DNA from 3 places in the Nocardioides lacus genome. Region 1 is predicted to be linked to each of the others. Evidence: predicted binding sites of a transcription regulator. Region 1 holds the regulator's gene; each other region holds the start of a gene.
What was found. The regulator LexA, encoded in region 1, represses DNA repair genes until DNA is damaged. The targets are predictions, from matches to a motif close to TCGAACANNTGTTCGA.

Region 1 (7,375 bases):
CAGCTGCTTGAGGCTGGTCTCACGCTGCGGCGTGCCCACGGCACCGCGGAAGTACTTGGTGGTGACGATGGTGGAGGCGTTGACCGACCAGGAGTCCGGGAACTCCACGCCGCGCTGCTCGAAGACCGTCTCTCCGGTCTTCCAGTTGGTCTGGACGACGTCGCGTCGCTCCCAGGTGATCTGGTCGTAGGGGTGAACACCCTCGGTGCTGAACACCCGCTCGAGGTGCAGCCCCGCACCGGAGCGAGCCTTGTGACCCGCGCCGCTCACCGTCTCGGTCATTGCCTTGTCCCCTTGTCGCGTGATTGTCGTGTCGTGCGTCGGTTGCGATGCGTTGCGATGCGTCGTGGTGCTGTGGTGCTTGGAAGCCCGGGCAGGCACGCTTCCCCACGGCCTGCCCGGGCGGTCTGGATCAGCCGGTGGCGACCGGCTGCATGTCCTCGGCGGCCGGGCGCAGCCTGCGCTCGGTGCGGAGGACCGCTATCTCGTCCTCGAAGTCGTCGGCCGACTCGAACTGGCGGTAGACGCTGGCGAACCGCAGGTAGGCGACCTCGTCGAGCTGACGCAACGGTGCCAGGATCGCCATCCCCACCTCGTGGGCGGGAACCTCGGCGTACCCGCTCGTGCGCAGGGCGTCCTCGACCTCCTGGCCGAGGCAGGCCAGCTGGTCCTCGCTCACCGGACGGCCCTTGCACGCCTTGCGCACGCCGGCCACCGCCTTGTCCCGCGTGAAGGGCTCGGTCGCGCCGGAGCGCTTGAGCACCGTCAGCTGCATGAGCTCGACCGTGCTGAACCGCTTCTCGCAGCCCTGGCACTGGCGACGCCGCCGGATCGAGCCGCCGTCCTCGGCCACCCGGGAATCGAGGACCTTGGTGTCGCTGTGCCGGCAGTACGGGCAGTGCATCTGAGGTCCTCCTTCGAGGGTCGCTGGATGATCGCTGAGGCGCGCCCTCTGTGGACGAAGACGCTTTCGCTGTGGAGAACCGGCTGCAAGATGTGCAACCAACCGGCCCCGGGTGTGAACTAGATGTGGATAACTACACCGGTGTAAGTACTAGATGTTGTGGTGAGCCTACGCCGCGGCCACCAGCCTTGCAAGTGACGGCGCGGCGTCTCGGCGTGTCGCGCCGAACGGCCCCCGGAGGGCGCCCGGACAAGGGAGAATGGCTCTGTGGCGGAACAGAGCGGGGGCAAGCGAAAAGGCGCTCGAAAGGGTGCGCGGCCGCCGCGCAGGTTCCGTCGGGACGTGTTCGCGCTCTCGTTGGGCACGACCGTCGCCGTGGTCGCCTGGGGCTACCTGGTCTTCTCTGCCATCGACTTCGGCTCCGACGCCCGCGGTGGCGAGCGTCGCGCATGGGCCCTGTTGGCCCTGGCGGCCGTCGGGGCCGCCGCCTGCCTCTTCGCAGCACTTCTGCTGCTGGCCCGCGTCCTACGAGCCCTGAGCGCCGGTCCGGTCAGTTCGGAATCCGCAGCGTCTGACCGGCCGACAGGCTCACACCAGAGAGGCCATTGATCTGCTCGATGTGATCGATCATCGCGCGCACGTCACCGCCGTGGGCGGCCTGCGAGGCGAGATCCCACAGCGTGTCACCGGGGGCCACCACCACGGAGTGAGTCGTCTCGGGCGCACCGGAGTGAAGGGCCGCCCCGGCACCGTTGGAGATGAGCAGCCCCAGGCCGAGCAGCACGATCAGGCCCGCCACGAAGACCACGACACGTCCGCGCCGGGTGAGCCGCACGGTGGAGCGCCGGCGCGGCGTGTCGAGCAGCTGGTCGAGGGTCATGGTGGTCATGTCAGTCTCCTGGGGAAGTCGGGACCTTGCGCGTTCGATCCGATGTCTACCGACGGCCACCGACAGTTTTGGTGGCGCCGTTTCGATCAGACGTTCGATCGAACACATGAGCGAGAGTAGATCAGGTGTTCGAACGACTCAAGGAACCGCGTAGCACGGCGTGTCGAACACGCATTCGAGCGCACACGGCCGAACCACGACTCTCGACCCGGCGCACGCCGCGCGATCTCGACACGCCGAGTTCGAACAGATGTTTGAACCCGCACGACGTCCGCACTACCGTCGCACCATGACCTCGAAGCCGGAGCCGACCGAGACCAATCTCGCCGAGCTGCCCGACGGCCCGCCGGACGCCACCGGCCTCACACCGCGGCAGCAGCGCATCCTGGCGCACCTGCGCGACTGCATCGAGAAGCGCGGATACCCGCCGAGCATGCGCGAGATCGGGTCCGCCGTCGGCCTCACCTCGACCAGCTCGGTGGCCCACCAGCTGAAGGTGCTGGAGCAGAAGGGCTTCATCAAGCGCGATCCGCACCGCCCGCGCGCGCTCGAGGTGTTCCTGCCCGAGGTGTTGGCCGCCCGCAAGGCGATCAGCAGCGCCGACGAGTCGTCCTTCGACGAGACCGACATCGGCGACGCGATGCCCGAGGCCCGCTACATCCCGCTCGTCGGCACGATCGCCGCCGGCGCGCCCATCCTCGCCGAGGAGCAGACCGAGGCGGTCTTCCCGCTGCCCAAGGAGCTGGTCGGCGACGGTCAGCTGTTCCTGCTGCGCGTGAAGGGAGACTCGATGATCGAGGCCGCGATCTGCGACGGCGACTACATCGTCATCCAGCAGGCCCAGACGGCGACCAACGGCGAGTTCGTCGCCGCGCTGCTCGACGGCGAGGCGACCGTCAAGGAGTTCCGCCGCAAGGACGGCAAGGTCTGGCTGATCCCGCACAACTCCTCGCTCGAGCCGATCGACGGCACCGAGGCGAGCATCCTGGGCAAGGTCACGGCGGTTCTGAGAAGTCTGTGAGAGGCCGGGCATAGGATCAGTGGGATCGGGTAGGCCCGGTCCCACTGTCACGAGGGAGCCAGCGGTGCGGGAGGACGTGCTCGCCGAGAGCGATGCGATCATCGGTACGCCGGGAACGCGGCGTACCGTCTGGCGTCGGCTCGCGCCCGTCGGCACCGGCCTGCGCGAGCTCATCCTGGTCACAGCGCTCTACATCGGCTACACCTCCTCGCGCCTGCTCGCCAGCGACAACCGCGACGCGGCGGTGCACCGGGCCAAGGAGCTGCTCAGGATCGAGCGAGCCGTCCGGCTGGACTGGGAACACCCGATCAACCAGTTCTTCGTCCGGCACGACACGATCGGCCTGTTGGCCTGCTTCTGGTACGCCACAGCGCACTACATCGTCACCGCCGGCGTGCTGATCTGGGTCTACTTCAAGGGCCGCGACGCCTACCTCCCGGCCCGCCGCGCCCTGATGGTCGCCACGATCTTCGCGCTCTGCCTCTATCTGATGCTGCCGACCGCTCCCCCACGCTTCATGGACGGCTTCACCGACGTGCTGGCCCTCCACGCCGACCAGGGCTGGTGGGGCGCCGACGCCTCGGCCCCCAAGGGCATGGGGCACATCACCAACGAGCTGGCGGCGTTCCCCTCGCTGCATGCCGGTTGGTCGCTGTGGTGCGCGCTGGTGCTCCATCGCTACGCGCGCTGGCGCATCGTGAAGGTGCTGGGCTGGGCGGGCGCGCTGACCACGGCGGCTGTGGTCGTCGGCACGGCCAACCACTGGGTGCTCGACGTGCTGGTCGGCTGGATGGTCGTCATCGGCGGCGTCGTGGCGGTTTGGGAATTGGCCCCTAGACTGCCTGAGTGAACCGCGCCTTCCCCCGCTCCTTCGCACTCCTCACCGCGCTCCTGGCCCTGATGGCCTCGGGTCTGGTCATCGCCTCCACGACCCCGGCCGGGGCCCAGACCGCTGCCCACTCGGTGGTGCCGCTGCTACCCCGGGTCTCCACCTCGGGCGACGCCGACGGCGACACGCCCGGCGACGCCACCATGTACATGCGACGCCTCGCGCTGACGCACGACGCCCTGCGGGGCGCCGCCCGCCAGCAGGCGGAGTCCGCGCTCAGTCGGCCGAAGCTGGCGGGCGAGCAGACGGTCTGCTCCCAGACACTGCCGTTGTGCGTGCACTACGCGACCACCGGCGTCGACGCGCCGGCGGGGGCGATCACGCCGGCGGTCGTGCTCTCCACGCTGGAGCACATCTACGCCACCTATAAGGCCGCCGGCTACCGGATGCCGGAGTCGGACGGCGCGATGGGCGGCGACAGCCGGACCGACATCTACCTGGCCGACGTCGGCCGCCAGGGCTACTACGGCTACTGCGCTCCCGAGCCGCGGGCCGGGTCCACCGCCCACGACACGCCGGCGTTCTGCGTGCTCGACAACGACTTCGCACCCTCGGAGTTCGGTGGTCGCGGCACGCCGATCAGCAACCTCGACGTGACGGCCGCGCACGAGTTCTTCCACGCCGTGCAGTTCGCCTACGACGCCACCGAAGACTCCTGGTTCATGGAGTCGACGGCCGTGTGGGTCGAGGACGAGGTCTACACCGCCATCAACGACAACACCCAGTACCTTCCCTACGGGCCGCTCGGCAAGCCGGCGCTGTCGCTGGACAAGAACACCACCTTCGGCGTGTACGGCGGCTGGATCTTCTTCCGCTGGGTCACCGAGCACCGACCGCAGGCACAGGGCGGCCTGCCGACGATCATCCGCTCGATGTGGGAGCGCGCAGCCGCCACGCCGGGTGCGCCGGACGCCTACTCGCTGCAGGCGATCAAGGGTGCGCTGAAGGCCGCCGGGCTGCCGATCGAGAAGGCGTTCGCCCAGTTCGCCGCCGCCAACCGCAACCCGGCCCACACCTACAGCGAGGGCGCCGCGAACCACTACCCGCTCGCCAAGGCGACGAAGTCCTACCAGGTGCGCAGCACCGGCAAGCGCGCCAGCGGCACCGCGAGGATCAACCACCTCGCGGCCGCTACCGAGCGCTTCGTCCCGAAGGGCAAGAGGCTGAAGAGCAAGCACACCAGGCTGCGGCTCAGCCTCGACATGGCGAACAAGAAGCTCGGTCCCGGTGCCGTGGTGACCGTCTTCCTGCGCAACGGCGCCACGAAGGTGAAGACGATCAAGCTGTCCAAGACCGGCAAGGGCGCCGTCACGGTGCCGTTCAGCACCAAGAAGGTCAAGCGCGTCGAGCTGACGATGACCAACGCCAGCACCCGGATGACCTGCTGGGTCGGCGGCCTCTTCTCCTGCGAGGGCCAGCCCAAGGACATGCACCAGGTGGAGAAGTTCAGCGCACTGGCCCGCCGCTGAGCCTGTTCCCGTCCCTGACCCCGCGCGACCCTCGGGCCGCGCGGGGTCACCTCGTTCCGGGGTCCTGCGTCGAGCGTGGTGCAGGCGGACCGATCCGCTAGCCGGCGGACTCGGCGAGCCGGCGCAGCGCCTGCCGCGCGATCGCCGGGTCCACGGTCGGCCACATCGGCGGCAGGCTGGCCTTGAGGAATCCGCCGTAGCGGGCGGTCGCCAGTCGTGGGTCCAGGACGGCGACGACACCGCGATCGCTGGTCGTGCGGATCAGCCGACCGGCACCCTGCGCCAGCAGCAGCGCCGCATGCGTGGCGGCTACCTGCATGAAGCCGTTGCCGCCGGCCTTGTCGGCAGCCTGCTGGCGCGCGCTCATCAGCGGGTCGTCCGGGCGCGGGAACGGGATCCGGTCGATCAGCACCAGCTGGCAGGTGTCTCCGGGGACGTCCAGGCCCTGCCACAGGCTCAACGTCCCGAAGAGCACCGTGTGCGGATCGCCGACGAACTGCGCTGCCAGCTCCGGCAGCTGGGCATCGCCCTGCGCGAGCGTGGTCAGGTGCGGCAGCCGCTTGCGCACCGCCTCCGCGGCGGCCTCGGCCGCACGGCGGCTGGAGAACAGCCCGAGCGTGCGACCCTCGGCGGCGTCGATCAACTCGACGATCTCGTCGAGCACCGCTGGCACCATCCCGTCGCGCCCCGGTGTCGGCAGGTGGCGGGCGACGTACAAGATGCCCTGCCTGCCGTAGTCGAAGGGGCTGCCCACGTCGAGGCCGCGCCACGGCAGCTCGGCATCGTCCTTGCGCAGGCCCAGCGACCCGGCGACGACCCCGAAGTCGCCGCCGAGCTTGAGCGTGGCGCTCGCGAAGACCACCGTCTTGTCGCTCAGCAGTCGCTCGCGCATCTGGGCCCACACCTGCAGCGGCGCGACACACAGCCGCGCGGGAATCCGCTCGCCCCCCTCGGCGAGCCAGAGCACGTCGGACTCCTTGTGCTCGGCCATCCGCTCGGCGATCTGGAACAGCTCCTGGACGCTTCCCCTGGCCTGCTGCAGGCCCGGATCGGGCCCGGCCTCGGACGCCGTATCGCCGCTCTGCTTGGGGTAGGCCGAGAGGCAGGCGCGCGCCGCGTCGCGGACCAGCACCAACGCGTCGGCCAGGTCCGCCGGCAGCGCGGTGAAGCGCCCGGCGGCGGCGTCGCCCATGGCGACCCGGAGCGCCTCGCCGGCGTCCGCCAGGTCGTCGGCCTCGGTGCCGTCCACGTGGCGCTGCGAGCGCCGGGCGGCGCGCTCCACGTCGTTGGCGGTGAGCTCGTCGGTCGCCGCCTGGGTGACCCGGGCGACCAGCTCGTGCGCCTCGTCGATGACCACGGCGTCGTACTCGGGGATCATCGGCACCCCCTCGATGGCGTCGATCGCCAACAGGGAGTGGTTGGTGACCACGAGATGGGACTTCTGCGCCTTCTCCTTGGCCCGCTCGGCGAAGCATTCCTCGCCGAAGGGGCACTTGGCCGCGCCCAGGCAGTCGCGATGGGTGACCGAGACCTGGCGCCACTCCCGGTCGGTGTGCCGTGGGGCGTTGTCGCGCTCCCCGGTGCCCTGGCTCTGCGCCTGCTCCTCGGCCCAGGTGCGCAGCTCGAGCACCTTGGTCGCCATGTCACCCATCGGGATGTCCATCGACAGCGTGCCCTGGTCGTCCGGGACACCCTCCCGGATGCGGTGCAGGCAGGCGTAGTTGGAACGACCCTTCAACACCGCGTACGACGTATCGAGGCGCCGGCCCTTCAAGGCGCCGACGAGCCGCGGCAGGTCGCGCTCGACGAGCTGGTGCTGCAGCGCCAGGGTCGCGGTGGCGATCACGACGCGCTTGTCGTGCAGCAGGCTCGGCACCAGGTAGGCCAGCGACTTGCCGGTACCGGTGCCGGCCTGGACCAGCAGGTGCTCGCCCTCGGCCAGCGCGCGGGCGACGGCCTCGGCCATCTGCACCTGCCCGGCACGGGTGGTGCCGCCCAGCGCCGCGACGGCCGTGGCCAGCGTCTCGGCGACCGGGGTCGTCGAGGCGGCTGCAGGCGCTGCGGAGGAGGTCTCGGGAGGCACCGGAGCACCCTAGCCCCGGGCGAGGACAACCCACGTCTCAGCGCGACCCAGCATGGGGAAAACACCTCGTACAACCGATTTGTCGTCCGTAGCGTGAGCTGCCGGTCCGCATCGGTGCGG
Region 2 (7,375 bases), 1.7 Mb from region 1:
CGGCTCCTGGCGGAGACCGAGATCGTCCCGGCGGTCAACCAGATCGAGCTGCACCCCTACTTCACCCAGCCGGAGGTGCGGCGCGCCGATGCCGAACACGGCATCCTCGACCAGGCCTGGTCACCGATCGGCGGCATCACGTTCTACCCGGGCTGGGGCGAGCAGCGCCGCAGCGTGATGGAGGACGACACCTTGCTCGAGATCGCCGCCCAGCACGAGCGATCCGCTGCTCAGGTGATGCTTCGCTGGCACCTGCAGCAGGGCCGTTCGGCCATCCCGAAGTCGACCGACCCCGGCCGCATCCGGCAGAACTTCGAGGTCTTCGACTTCGCCCTCAGCAGCGAGGAGCTGGCCCGCATCGACGCCCTCGACCGCGGGGTGCGCAACGGGCCCGACCCCGACGTCGCCCGGCCGGAGCGCTTCGACATGCCGATCCCGGAGGCCTAGGCCGCCACCGCCGGACCCGGTCCGGAACCGGTCCGGAACCGGTCCGGACCCATCCGGACCCATCGGCGCCCCGTTGCCGGGTCCGGCCGGCCTCAGGCGACCTCTCGCCGGTGCCGCCCCTCAGCCTGGAGGGCCATCCGCTCCGCCGCCAGCCGCCAGGCCACTCGGCCGACATCCTCGCGCTCGGCGGCGTCCAGCGTCCGGCCGTACTGCTCCTCGATCTCCCGGATCAGACCGGCGTGGACGGCGGACAGGATCCGGCGCACCGTCGCCTCCCCCTCCTGCGTCAGCACGAACCCACCGTCGCCGCCGGAGAGCAACCCCTGCTCGAGAGCATCGTCCAGGCTGGGCCGCAGCACCGCCGGCGGAAGCAGGTGGCGCCGAGCCATCTGCTCGATGGTCGGCGGCTCGTGGTGGCGGTAGGTGTGCACGGCCGTCTCCATCACCGCCCACACCATCGCGTCCTCGGGGATGTCGTCGCGGGACAGGATGCGGTCACGGATGGCCACGGCGCGGCGGCTGCGCACGACGCTGACGACCTGCGCCTCCAGCTGTTCGCTGCTGCTGCGGTCGTCAGGCATGCCGAAGCCCCGGCCGACCTCGTTCGCAGTCGGCGCCACCAGCCCGCGCAGCGGCACCTGCTTGAGGAAGAGTGCGAGCACCATCGCCAGGGCCGCGAGCGGAATCGCTGCGCTGAAGACGATCTGGAACGAGTCGGCGTACGCCGTACGGATGATGTCGGCCGCGCTCGAGGCGATGCCGTTCAGCGCGTCGGGCGTCGAGATCGTGCTGGGAGCGACGCCGGTGCGGGCGAGGGCGCCGGGCAGCCGGTCACCGAGCGCGTTCGTGTAGACGCTGCCCAGCACGGCCGCGCCGAAGGTGCTGCCCATCGTCCGGAAGAAGCTCACCGCCGACGTCGCGACGCCCAGATCCGCGTAGGCGACGGTGTTCTGCACGATCAGCACCAGCACCTGCATGGACAGGCCGATCCCGATCCCGAGGACGAACATCGCGATCGAGGTGGACCAGATGCCGGAGTGCTGGTCGAGCCGGGAGAGCAGGAACGCTCCGACCGCCATCACCGCGCCACCCACGATCGGGAAGATCTTGTAGCGGCCGGTGGTCGAGACGGTGTTGCCGGCCAGGACGGAGGCGATCAGCAGGCCGACCACCATCGGGAAGGTGCGTACGCCGGACCCCGTGGCCGAGACCCCGAGGCAGTACTGCAGGAAGGTCGGCAGGTAGGTCATCGTCCCCATCAGCGCGAACCCGACGATGAAGCTCAGCACGCAGCTGACGGTGAACACGTTCCCGCGGAAGAGCCGCAGCGGAAGGATGGGACTGGCGGCACGCGACTCGGCCCACACGAAGAGGCAGAGGGCGATCACCGCCCCGACGAACATCCCGATGATCTGGACCGAGGCCCAGGGGTACTCGGTGCCGCCCCACGTGGTGCCCAGGACCAGCAGGGTCGACGCGAGGGTGATCCAGGTGATCCCCCAGTAGTCGATCTGCGGGCGAGCATCGGACCGCACCGACGGCAGCAGCTTCACAGCGGCCACCAGGATGATCACGGCGATCGGGACGTTGATGTAGAACACCCAGCGCCACGACAGGTGGTCGGTGAACACCCCACCGAGAAAGGGCCCGATCACGGTGGTCACGCCGAAGACAGCACCGAGCGCACCCTGGTACTTGCCGCGGTCACGCAGCGGGATGATGTCGGCGATCATCGCGGTGGCGGTCACGGTCAGGCCACCGCCGCCCAGGCCCTGGATCGCCCGCGCCACGATCAGCCAGACCATCGATCCGCTCGCACCCGCGAGGGCCGAGGAGCCGACGAAGACGACGATCGAGACCATGAAGAGCGTCTTGCGCCCGTAGAGGTCACCGAGCTTGCCGCCCAGCGCCGTCGCCACGGTCTCGGTCAACATGTACGCCGTGACGACCCACGACAGGTGACTCGCCCCACCGAGGTCGCCGACGATCGTGGGGAGCGCGGTCGACACGATCGTGCTGTCGAGCGCGGCCAGCAACATGCCGCCTGCGATCAGGGAGAACGCCAGGATGCGCGCCGTGCCCTGCAGGGTGGCCCCGGAGTCCTGCGGGGCGAGCTCCTCGACCGTGGTCGCCGTCACAACCGCCACCCTAGTCACGGGCGGTGGTCCTCGGACAGGGTGAACTTCGGTGGCTGTCGGTTCTTCGAGGATGTCGAGGCGTCATCGTGTGACCGTCGAGGCGTCGGGTTGTTCGGCTCGAGTCGGGCCTGCGTCCGGGTTGAGTCGGGCCTCCAGCGCGACTGGGTGTTCGGGGGTCGGTGCAAGGAAAAACGAAAAGCGTGGGCCAGTCCCAGCGTGGCCCGGTGTCTTGGCTGGGTCGAGTGCCTTGAGCACAGTTGCGTCGGGCCACCATGGCTGTGATCCAGTACGACGAGATTGCCGCGCTGGTCTGGTTGTGAGAAGAGGGTTGACCACACACATCCGACCACCTAGGCTTCGAACATGCGTTCGAACTGATCTCTCTCGGTGGTGGTCCCCATGCATCAGATCCAGGCGACACTCGCCACGATCGCTGCTGCCCTCGACGATGCGTCCGACGCCAATCCCGTCTTCTTAGGACCGGAGAGAAGAGAGACGTGCTCGCCGCGCTGATGCGGTCCCGGGCGCGGCTCGAGGAGCTGTACCTGCGCGTGATCGCTTCCGCGGACGACGTGGCCGATGAGGTTGGTGCCCGCGATGTCGCAGCCTGGCTGATCGCGCAGCAGCGGGTCGAGAGTCCCGCCGCGCACGCCGCCCTTCGGTTGGCCCGGGAGTTGGAGGCTCGGCCGGTGGTCCGGGCAAGGCTCGCGCAGGGTCGGTTCAGTCTTGAGCACGCCCGCGTCATCCTCCGTGGGCTGGAGGACCTGCCCGACGACCTCGATCCCGAGATCCTCGCCCAGGCAGAGGTCACCCTGTGCGACCTCGCGCGTGAGCACCGGCCCAAGGACCTGCGCCGCCTCGCCAGCCACCTGTTGGCGGTCGTCGCCCCCGACGTTGCCGAAGCCGCCGAGGCCGCAGCGATCCAGCGGTTAGAAGAGACTGCGAACGCGAAGGCCACGTTGTCGATCACCGACCAAGGTGACGGGACGACCCGGATCCACGGCATCGTGCCCGAGGTCGTGGGTCACCGGTTGCGGACCTACCTGCAGGCCTACACCCAGCCCCGGGTAGCGGCCCTGGAGGCCGACGGCCGGGTCCAGCCTCGGAGCCGGTTGCTCGCGCACGCGTTCGCCCAGCTCCTGGAGAACACCGACCCCACCCGACTGCCCGCCCATGGGGGTGATGCGACGACGGTGGTGGTGACCATGACGCTGGACCAGCTGCGGGCAGGTCTGGGTGTTGCGTGGCTCGATGACGGCACCCCGATCAGCACCGGGGAGACCCGCCGGCTGGCGTGCACCGCGGGGATCATCCCCGCCGTCCTCGGCGGCAACTCCGAACCCCTCGATCTGGGCCGAACCCGAAGACTCTTCACCCCAACCCAGCGCAAGGCCCTCGCCCTGCGAGACAAGCACTGCCGAGCAGAAGGCTGCACCGTCCCCGCACCCTGGTGCGACGCACACCACGACCAACCCTGGAGCCACGGCGGCCACACCAACCTCGCCCACGGATCCCTCCTCTGCGGCCACCACCACCGCCGAGGCCACGACCCCACCTACGAAACCACCCGACTACCCGACGGGCGCTACCGCTTCCAACGCCGGGCCGGCTTCGCCGATCGACTCACCGAGGCTCAGGGCGCGAGGTAGAGCTTTCGCAGCCTTTCGCCGATCGTCCAGGTCGTCCTGTCGCCGGCGTGCAGCTGCACCAAGGCGCCCGGCGCCAACTCGATGACGCTGCCGTCCTCGAAGGCGATCTCTCCGCGCCCCTGCAGCACGAGGAAGAGCTCGTCCTGCTCGACGTCCACGTCGCTGCCGGGGCCGGCCTCCCAGATGCCGAACGAGCCGGTGCCGATGGCCCCCAGCTCCCGGCTGGCGGTGTCGAGCGCCGCCGATCCCCCGTCGGTCTCGACACCGATGCTGGTGATGTCAGCGGCGATGAGCCGCTCGCTTGACTGATCGCTCACCTGCCGAACCCTAGTTCCGCTCCCCAGGACCGGGCGGCGTGGCCTCACATCCGGCGTACGGCGACGATCGTGACGTCGTCATCGACGGAGCGATCTCCGCCGATCGTCTGGACCAGGGTGTCGAGGTCGACGCCCTCGCGATACAGCCGCCGGACCTCCTCGAGCACGTCCGAGAGGCGGTCGTAACGTTCAAGCACGCCGTCGCTGCCCACGAGCAGCACGTCGCCGGGCCCGAGCGTGGCGGTCTGCTCCTGCCACGTCAGCCCCGGCAGGGCTCCCAGCGGCAGATCTCCGGCAGCCAGCTGCTCGTAGGAGCCGTCGGCGTGCAACAACACGGCGATGCCGTGGCCGGCGTCGACGTAGCGGAGGACGCCGGTGGCCTCGTCGAGCGCGCCGATGAAGCAGGTGGCGAAGCGCGCGGTGCGGTCGAAGTCCGTCTCCAGATCACCGGCGACCCGCGCGATGGCTGCCTCGGGGCCGTGGTGGGTGAGCGCGGCGTGCATCATGGCTCGGACACCTGCGGCGATCAGAGAGCTGGCCACCCCTTTGCCCATCACGTCGACCAGCACGATGCGCAGGCTCCCGCCCACGCGCCACCAGTCGTAGAAGTCTCCGCCGAGCTCGAGCGAGGGCAGCGAGTGTGCCGCAAGGGTGTACCCGGACACCTGCGGTGGCCGCAGGGGCAGGAGCTCGTTCTGGATCTCCCGACCGAGCTCCAGCGAGGCGCTGGTAGTCAGCTCGCGCGCGAGCATGGCACCGAGGTCGGCCAGGGCCCGGGGCACCGCCGGATCCGCGGTCCCCGCCCGTGCGGACGCGGCCCACAGCACACCTGCCTCGGCGGCATCGCCCAGGTCCAGCCGCACGCCGGTGAAGAATCGCACCTCCGGGTCGGCGAGCCGGGGGTCGGTCTGGACGTCCTCGACCAGCAGCTCCTGCTTGAGCCGGACGGCCGCCAGCAGCTCGGGACCGGGCACCGGGCCGTGCCCCACCGCCGTCGAGACTCCGTCGGGCAGCGCGATCCCCGCGACGTCGGCCTCTGTCAGGTGCAGGGTGAGCCGGAGCGCGCGGTCGAAGAGATGGCTGTTGCGGCTTTTAACGTGTTCGTCCTTCCCGAGAGGATGCCTGGTTCCCTGTGACCTGAGCGGCCACTTTTCAATCGGGGGCCGTCGGCTAGCACCCGTCAGGGATGCGAGAAGGCCCTGACCACGTCTTCCCTGGTCAGGGCCTTCTGTCAACGCGTGCGCGAGGGGGGACTTGAACCCCCACCCTCTTTTGGAGGACTAGCACCTCAAGCTAGCGCGTCTGCCTATTCCGCCACCCGCGCGTTGCGAAGAGAACGTTAGCAGCGGGGGGCCCTGGATACGAATCCGGGCCGACCTCGCTGCGAAGCGTGTCGGCTCAGGCCGGCAGGGGCGTGCCGATGCGGAACCGCACGCCCGGGATGGCGTGCACGCGCCGCCAGCCCCAGTAGACGCAGATGCCGATGGACAGGGCCGTCAGCCCGCTGGACAACGCTCCGCGAGCCAGCACGCCGGCGCCCGCTCCCCAGTGCAGCGAGTTGAAGCCGATGGCGGCGTCGAGCGCTCGGGACAGGCCCCAGATCAGGGCCACCTCGACGAAGACACGCCGCATCCGGTGGTCGGCCAGCAGCCGCTCGGGCAGCCGGACGAAGTCCTGCGCCAGCCGCTGGGTGACGGGGCGCCCGACCAGCGCTGAGCCGACGAACACCAGGCTCATCAGGATCGAGGCAGCCACCGGCTGCAGCAGGTAGAGCCACACGCTCGAGCAGGCCAGCGCGATCGTCGTCCGCACGACGAGGATCCCGACCACCAGCAGCATCGTGGACGGCACCCGGCGGCCGACGGCGAGCCGGACCAGCATCGTCAGGGCGCACCATGCCAGCACGCCGACGAGCCCCGCCGGCGTCCCGATGGTCCGCATGCAGCCGTAGAGGATGGCCGTCGGGACCAGGACGCTCTCGGCGAGCATCAGGAGGGCGCGACCGACCACTCCACCGAGATGTCCGATCTCGATCGTGTGCTCGTGCGGCTGGGAAGAGGCCATGACGTGCTCCGGGGGTCGGGGACCGTTTGAACGACTATGCCTCACGAACGCCCCGAAGAGTCTGATCGTCAGGTGATTCTCACCCAACGATTAGCCGGATGGCCCGAACGGGCCATCCGCTCCCACCGATGCGACCGTTGCGTCACCCTCAGCAGGCCGTCGCGTACGCCGCAGCGCTCAGTGCAGCGAGCCGCTGGGCGGCCAGCGCCCGCTCGGCCGGGGTGGCCTGCGGGTCGACCGCCAGCCGGGCCAGCGCCTCCATGCGGCGAGCTCGTCGAGCCGGATCGGGCGACCTGCGCTCGGATCCGGACGTCAGCCCGACGGGCAGACGGCGAACCGGGTCGACAGCGTCGGCTGGGCGTCCCATCGACCACGCCAGCCGCTGCACGGAGGCGATGGACCACTCCTCGCGCAGCGAGGCCTGCGGGATGCGGTGATCGGTGGACGGCGACATGCCCTTCTAACGGACTGCACGGCGCCGGGCTACGGCCGGATCGGTGGCCAGCGCGGGCGATCGGAGGCGGGGCGCGATACTGGCGCGGTGACCTTCACCATCGCCTTCGTCACCGGCGCGACGCCGGACAAGTGGGCCCGCGTGTGGCGCGAGCGGTCCCCGGAGCGTCTCGAGCTGGTCCCGACACCCGAGGCGCAGCAACTCGACGGTGTCCGGTCCGGCGCGACCTCGCTGGCGCTGGTGCGACTTCCGATCGATCGCGACGGGCTGCACTGCATCCCGCTCTACGAGGAGGAGCAGGTGGTA
Region 3 (7,375 bases), 1.5 Mb from region 1:
AGCGTCGTTGGTGTGACATGCGACGCATCGTGAGTGTGCTGCTGGCGGTCCTCGTCGGCATCCTGGCGGTCCTGACCCTGCCCGGCTCACCGGCTCGAGCCGGCACCGGCACCGGCACATGGACCCCACGCCCGGAGGATTATCCGCAGACCGTCACCCGGCGTGACCTGGCGATCCCGATGGACGACGGCACCGTGCTGCGGGGAGACCTGACGCTGCCGGCCGATGCCACCGGCACGGCGGTCGTCGGCAGGTTCCCGGTCGTCGTCACCATCACCGCCTACAACAAGTCGGTGACAGCACTGCCGGGCGGCAGCGGACTGGCCGGGTCGGATCCGTCGTACCTGGTCAAACGCGGCTACGCCCAGCTGACCGTCGATGCCCGCGGCACCGGGTCCTCGGAGGGCACCTGGTGCGCGTTCTGCACCCGCGAGACCCAGGACTACGGCGAGGTGATGACCTGGGCCCACGAGCAGCCGTGGAGCGACGGCGACACGGCGATGACGGGCCCCAGCTACATGGGCATCGCGCAGATCTTCGCCGCCGCCGAGCATCCCGCCGGCCTGAAGGCGATCTTCCCGCAGGTTCCGGCTGCCGACGTCTACCGCGACGTGGTGGCCAGCGGCGGCCAGATCGACGTCGGCTTCATCCCGCTGTGGATCGGGCTGGTCACCCTGACCGGGATCGTCCCGCCGGCCGTCACGGCCACCGATCCGACCTCGGGGCTGGCCGCGCTCGTCGACCATCTCGCCTCGCTCGCCACCTGGAGCGCGCCGACCATGATCAGCGCGCTGGGCGGTCAGGAGGACGCCTACGACGGCGACTTCTACGCCCAGCGCTCCCCGATCAACGTGGTCGACAAGGTCGACGTGCCGACGTTCCTCGTGGGCGGCGAGTACGACCTCTTCCAGCGCGGCACCCCGTTGCTCTTCGAGAACCTGCAGAAGCGCGGCGTGCCGACCAAGATGATCATCGGCCCCTGGAACCACCTGCAGGGCTCCTCCGGGGCGGACGTGGCGGACGCGGGTGACGGCTCGCTCGCCGAACTGCAGCTGCGCTGGTTCGACCACTACGTCAAGGGCCTGCCCGACCCGGAGCTCGACAGCAGCGACGGTGACATCGCGCCGATCACCTACTACGAGCAGGGCACCGACCGCTGGCGGACGGCTCGGACGTGGGTCGACCCGCGAGACACCCAGGCCACCGTCGTACCGCTCTCGGGCAGCGCCTCCCCCGGCACCCCGGCGACGCTCGGCACGACGGCCGGCAGCGCTGACGGCGTCTCGACCGTCCCGCCGATCCCGGTGGCGGGGTTGTGCTCGCGCTCGGCGGACCAGTGGACGGCAGGCATCATCAGCGAGCTGCAGCTGTTCAACTCCAGCTGCCTGGAGTCGAACAACCTCAACGACCAGACGGCCACCCTCTTCCGGACACCGCCGCTGACCCACGACCTACCGATCCTCGGGCCGATCGATGCCCATCTGTACGTCGACAGCACCAGCGGGGACGGTCTGCTCTCGGTAGCGGTGAACGACGTCGCACCGGACGGCACCGTCTCGCGGCTGACCGGCGGCTGGCAGGTGATCTCGCTGCGGGCGCTCGAGGCCTCGAGGACGCGCTACCTCGACGGCCGGGTGCTGCAGCCCTATCACCCCTTCACCAAGGCGTCCGAGTCGCCGACGGCGCCGGGGCAGGTCGTGCCGGTCGACGTGGAGGTGTTCCCGACGGGCGCCGACATCCAGCCGGGTCACCGGCTCGAGCTCTCCGTGCAGTCCTTCGACGTACCGCACCTCCTGCCGACCCTCCCCGATCTGCTCAGCACCCTTGGCACGATCCATGTGCACGCCTCGACGACGTACCCCTCGGCGCTGGTGCTGCCCACGCGGGACAAGGCGTACAGCGACGGCGTCGGCGTGCCGGTCACGGGCCCGCAGCAGTCGGTCACGCCCGCTGGGACCGGCGCACCCGCCACCGACACGGCGGCGCCGCACGTGCGGATCGCGGTGCACGGCCGGCGGGTCGTGGTGAAGGTGCCCGCCACAGGCACCGTCTGGCTCAAGGTCGACAGGAGGGCGCTCGCCCATCGGCGACTGCACCACGGGAAGGCGGTGTTCCGGCTGCCGCGGCTGACCGGCGGACGGCACCGGGCCAAGGCGATCTACCTCGGCAGCGTGCGAACCAGCGCCGTCAAGGTCTTCCGGGTGAGCTGAGCTCGTCGGCCACGCTCAGGCGCCGTCGAGGAAGGCCTTCGCCAACCCCTTCGGCGCCTGAGCGATCCAGCCGTCGGTGATCACCTCGCGGAGCTGGTCGACCGGGATCGCCTCGAGCTCGACCAGGACCGCCGGGTAGCCGGTGAAGTGCGGCACATGGAAGGCGCCCGGCACCGAGGCGAGCACCGCCTCCTTGTCGGCACCGGCCACCCGTACGCCGACGATGTCACCTCCGGGCACCCGCTCGCCCGCACCCGTCAGATCGGCGATGTCGCGCTGACGCAGCGGCCGCTCCCAGACGAACGACCTGCCACGCACGCTCCACCCGGTCATGTGGTCGTGGCCCTGCGTGCCCTCGACCACCTCCGGTAGGGACGTGGCGATCGACCGTACGTCGTCGAGCGTGGCCATCGCGAGGCTCAGCCGATCTGCTTGAGCCTCGGCAGAACGCGCTCGACCAGGTCGGTGGCGTAGGCCACCGGATCGTCGATGCCAGGCACGATCGTGATGGTCGTGAGGGTGGCGCCGAGGGCGGCGTACTCCTCCATCTGTGCCAGCCACTCGTCGGTCTGGCTGACGGGGTCGAGGCCGCCCGCGCCGCCGATGGTCTTCTCGATCGCGTCGTAGTCACGGCCGACGTCGTCGCAGTGCCGGCGCAACACGTCCAGCTTGTGCTTGAGGCCGTCGACGCCCTCGCGGACGAAGAGGTGACAGGCGTCGCCGTACTGGGCGACGAGCCGCAGCGTCTTCTTCTCCCCTCCCCCACCGATCAGGATCGGCATCGAGCCGTTCACGGGCTTCGGGAGACAGATCGTCTCGGCCAGCTGGTAATGCTTGCCCTCGAACGGACCGTCGTTGTCCGACCACATCTGCCGCGCGATCTGGATAGCCTCCTCGAGCATCTCGAAGCGGTCCTTCAGCGGCGGGAACGGCACACCGAGGCCGGCGTGCTCGCGGTCGTACCAGGCGGCGCCGATGCCGAGCAGCGCCCGTCCGTCGGACAGCACGTCGAGCGTGGTGGCCGTCTTCGCCAGCAGGCCCGGGTGCCGATAGGTGACACCGGTGACGAGCATCGAGAGGCGCACGTTGCTCGTGATGCCGGCAAGATGGCCCAGTGTCGTGTAGCCCTCGAGCATGGGCTCGAACGGGCCGTTCATCATCTCCATCTGGAACCAGTGGTCCATGACGGTCAGGAGGTCGACCCCGCCCTCGTCGGCGACCTTCGCCGTCGCGGTGAGTCGCTCGTGCAGCTTGTGCTGCCAGTCGGGATTGGTGAAGTTGGCGTAGTGAATGCCGAGGTCCATGCTCTGCACAGTAGCCCGGTGGGTGCAGGTGCGCTCCTCGGAGGTTGAGGCGTCATCGCGTGACCGTCGAGGTGTCGGTGCGTGACCGTCGAGGCGTCGGTGCGTGGTCGTTGAGTTGCGTCGAGGCAACTTGGTGTCCGGGGTTGGTCTGAGGAAGAACGAAAAGCGTGGGCCAGTCCCAGCGTGGCCCGGTGTCTTGGCCGGGTCGAGTGCCTTAAGCACAGTTGCGTCGGGCCACCATGGCTGTGATCCAGTACGACGAGATTTCCACGCTGGTCTGGTTGTGAGAAGAGGGTTGACCACACACATCCGACCACCTAGGCTTCGAACATGCGTTCGAATTGATCTCTCTCAGTGGTGGTCCTCATGCGTCAGATCCAGGCGGCACTTGCCACGATCGCTGCTGCCCTCGATGACGCCACGGACGCGAACCCGATCTTCCTGGGAACGAGTGAGAAGAGAGACGTGCTCGCCGCGCTGATGCGGTCCCGCGCGCGGCTCGAGGAGCTGTACCTGCGCGTGGTCGCTTCCGCGGACGACGTGGCCGAGGAGGTTGGTGCTCGGGATGTCGCTGCCTGGCTGGTTGCCCAGCACCGGGTCGAGAGTCCCGCCGCGCACGCCACGCTACGTCTCGCCCAGGCGCTCGAGGCTCGGCCGGTGGTCCGGGCACGGCTCGCACGCGGTGCGTTCAGTCTCGAGCACGCCCGCGTGATCCTCCGTGGCTTGGACGACCTCCCCGACGACCTACCCGCCGAGGTGCTGGCGCGAGCGGAGGTCACCCTGTGCGACCTCGCCGGTGAGCACCGGCCCAAGGACCTGCGCCGCGTCGCCAGCCATCTGTTGGAGGTCATCGCCCCCGACATTGCGGAAGCCGCCGAGGCCGAGGCGATCCAGCGGCTCGAAGAACAGGCCCAAGCGAGAGCGACGCTGTCGATCACCGACCTCGGTGACGGGACGACCCGCATCCACGGCATCGTGCCCGAGGTCGTGGGTCATCGGTTGCGGACCTACCTGCAGGCCTACACCCAACCCCGGGTAGCTGCCCTGGAAGCCGACGGCAGGGTCCAGCCCCGGAGCCGGCTCCTCGCGCACGCGTTCGCCCAGCTCCTGGAGAACACCGACCCCACCCGACTCCCCGCCCACGGGGGTGACGCGACAACGGTGGTGGTGACCATGACGCTGGACCAGCTGCAGGCCGGTCTGGGTGTTGCTTGGCTCGATGACGGCACCCCCATCAGCACCGGGGAGACCCGCCGGCTGGCCTGTACCGCGGGGATCATCCCCGCCGTCCTCGGCGGCAACTCCGAACCCCTCGACCTGGGCCGCACCCGGCGACTCTTCACCCCATCCCAGCGCAAAGCCCTGGCGCTCCGCGACAAACACTGCCGAGCCGAAGGCTGCACCGTCCCCGCACCCTGGTGCGACGCCCACCACGACCAACCCTGGTCAACCGGCGGCCACACCGACCTCGCCCACGGATCCCTCCTCTGCGGACACCACCACAGACGCGCCCACGACCCGACGTACGAAACCACCCGACTCCCCGACGGCCGCTACCGCTTCCGACACAGAGCCGGGGCCATCCTTCGTCGGTGAGCTAGTGAACGCCCGGCTCGTGCTCCTGGTGGGACCGTGGCTCGAGTTGGAACGTGGAGTGCTCGACGTCGAAGTGGCCGCCGAGGCACTCCTGCACCTGGTCGAGGATCTGCGGCGCGTGTCCGTCGTTGAAGCACGCGTCGTCGAGGACGAGGTGGGCGGACAGGCTGGGCAGGTCGGACGTCACGGTCCAGACATGGAGATCGTGGACGTCGAGGACGTGGTTCACCTCGAGCAGGTGGGTGCGGACGGCGGTGAGCTCGACGCCGCTGGGGGCGGCCTCGAGCAGCACCCGGCCGGAGGCCGCCAGCAGGCCGGAACCGGCGTGGGCCATCAGCACCGCCACCAGCAGCGAGGCGACGGCGTCAGCCTGGGTCCAGCCGGTCGTCACGATCACGACGGCGGCGACAGCGGTACCGACGAACCCGAAGAGGTCGGTGAGCAGGTGCAGGTAGGCGCCTCTGACGTTGAGGCTGCGGCGGCTCGCCTTCGCCAGCAGCCAGGTGGCGGCGATGTTCACGGCGATCCCGACGAGCGCCACGGCGAGTACGGCGCCGCCGCTCACCTCGGGATGGGTCGTCAGCAGTCGGCGCAACGCCTCCACCGCGACGACAGCGGCGATGACGACCAGGGTGATGCCGTTCGCCGCCGCAGAGAGGATCTCCGCCCGCTTCCACCCGAAGGTCCAGGCGCCGGACGGTGGCCGTGCCGCCAGCCGCATCGCCCACAGGGCCGCCGCTATCGCTCCGACGTCGGAGAGCATGTGCCCGGCATCGGAGAGCAGCGCGAGGGAGCCGGCGACGATGGCGACGACCACCTCGCCGAGCATGAACGCCACGAGCAGCACGAGCACGCCCACCAGGTAGCGTCGGTCGGCGTCGACGGAGACACCGTGGGCGTGGTCGTGCCCGTCGTCGTGTCGTTCGGCATGCCGGTGCCCGTCAGGGCGGCCCGCCACAGCGCTCATGACGTCGTCGCTCTCCGGAGTGGCTCGGCGTACTCCCTGGCGAGCCACTCCTCGAAGGTGCCGCCGACGATCTTCGCGTCCGGTGGTGCCTGGAGCACGCCGTGGCGCACCTTCCGGGCGCCCTCCCCCGGCAGCCACACCGGCACCACCACCAGCCGCCGACCGCGCGCCTTGGCCACCGCGCGGACCAGATCCGCCAGGAGGCGACGCTCGGGGCCTGCGATGTCGCGGCGTACGCGGTCGCTCGTCAGTCCGCCACCGGCAGCCTCATCCGCGAGGGCGACCAACTCGTCGGCCACCGCACCGACGTCGACCGTCTGTACGGGCTGCTTGGGACACGGCATCAACGGCCCCTTCGCCACCCAGTCGATGAGCTGTCCAGCGAAGTCGTGGAACTGCGTCGCCCGCAGGATCGCGGTGGGCACCGTGCCCGCCTCGGTCTCGCGCTCCTGCGCGTTCTTGCCGTCGTAGTGAGCGAAGGCCCCGCCGCCCAGACCGTCGATCCCGACGATGGACAGCGTCACGATCCGGTGTACGCCGGCTGCCGCGGCGGCCGTCTGCAGGTGACGGGCGACGGCGCCGAAGAAGTCGACGTACTCCTGGGAGCTCCGCGCCACGATCGACGTGGTGTCGACGACCACCTCGACGCCGGCCAGTGCCTCGCTCAGTCCGGTGCCGGCGACGATGTCCACGCCCGTGGACCGGGCCAGGACGACGACCTCGTCACCCCGGGCGCGCAGCCTCTCGACGACGCGGCTGCCGACCAGCCCCGTCCCGCCCGCGACCGCCACCCGCATCCGCGCCTCCTCATGTCGATCCCCCGCCCCGACTCTAGTGGTGACCGCGCCCGGCCGATCAGCGCTGCGCGGCGTCGGTGATGGCCGTGATCCACGACTGGTGCGTCGACGCATGCTTGGTGATGGCCAGCAGTGCGTCCATGTGCGGCTCGAGGCCGGTCACCTTGTCCAGCGGCACGCCGACGATCAGCTGGAACCCGAGCCCCTTCCACGCCCGCACGGCGCGTCCGGCGAATTCGGAGTCGGCCTTGACGAATCCCTCGTCGAGGAAGACCGGCGCGAAGCGCGGCCGCGAGCGCATCTCGTCACCGAGCCGGAACCGCAGGGCGGAGCCGACGATGAAGGCGACCAGCTCCTGCGACTCACCACCGGACTTCTCGCCGAGGGTGCGGTAGGTGGCACGCAGCTCGCCGGTGAGGTGGTCGTAGCGCTCGGCGCTCACCTCGACGTGGCGGCGGACGTCGAGCAGGCGGTCGCGCTCGGACTCCTGACCCGGCTCGC

Region 2: the regulator LexA is predicted to act here: its motif matches at 2,943-2,958, upstream of P5P86_RS12740 (HNH endonuclease signature motif containing protein).
Region 3: the regulator LexA is predicted to act here: its motif matches at 3,839-3,854, upstream of P5P86_RS12210 (HNH endonuclease signature motif containing protein).

What each region holds. Positions count from the first base shown of each region.
Region 1 covers NZ_CP123620.1:1,033,547-1,040,921, reverse strand. The annotation lists gene P5P86_RS04830 (vitamin B12-dependent ribonucleotide reductase) at 1-282, opposite strand, end outside; gene nrdR (transcriptional regulator NrdR) at 413-904, opposite strand; gene P5P86_RS04820 (LysM peptidoglycan-binding domain-containing protein) at 1,455-1,793, opposite strand; gene lexA (transcriptional repressor LexA) at 2,083-2,814, shown strand; gene P5P86_RS04810 (phosphatase PAP2 family protein) at 2,879-3,664, shown strand; gene P5P86_RS04805 (MXAN_6640 family putative metalloprotease) at 3,661-5,172, shown strand; gene P5P86_RS04800 (ATP-dependent DNA helicase) at 5,270-7,255, opposite strand.
Region 2 covers NZ_CP123620.1:2,686,814-2,694,188, forward strand. The annotation lists gene P5P86_RS12730 (aldo/keto reductase) at 1-447, shown strand, start outside; gene P5P86_RS12735 (MDR family MFS transporter) at 540-2,585, opposite strand; gene P5P86_RS12740 (HNH endonuclease signature motif containing protein) at 3,083-4,234, shown strand; gene P5P86_RS12745 (cupin domain-containing protein) at 4,219-4,551, opposite strand; gene P5P86_RS12750 (PP2C family protein-serine/threonine phosphatase) at 4,596-5,525, opposite strand; tRNA gene P5P86_RS12755 (tRNA-Leu) at 5,791-5,875, opposite strand; gene P5P86_RS12760 (VC0807 family protein) at 5,950-6,615, opposite strand; gene P5P86_RS12765 (hypothetical protein) at 6,764-7,069, opposite strand; gene P5P86_RS12770 (LysR family substrate-binding domain-containing protein) at 7,157-7,375, shown strand, end outside.
Region 3 covers NZ_CP123620.1:2,571,233-2,578,607, reverse strand. The annotation lists gene P5P86_RS12225 (CocE/NonD family hydrolase) at 18-2,210, shown strand; gene P5P86_RS12220 (MmcQ/YjbR family DNA-binding protein) at 2,226-2,621, opposite strand; gene P5P86_RS12215 (LLM class F420-dependent oxidoreductase) at 2,630-3,514, opposite strand; gene P5P86_RS12210 (HNH endonuclease signature motif containing protein) at 3,881-5,110, shown strand; gene P5P86_RS12205 (cation diffusion facilitator family transporter) at 5,112-5,939, opposite strand; gene P5P86_RS12200 (SDR family oxidoreductase) at 6,074-6,874, opposite strand; gene P5P86_RS12195 (ATP-binding protein) at 6,933-7,375, opposite strand, start outside.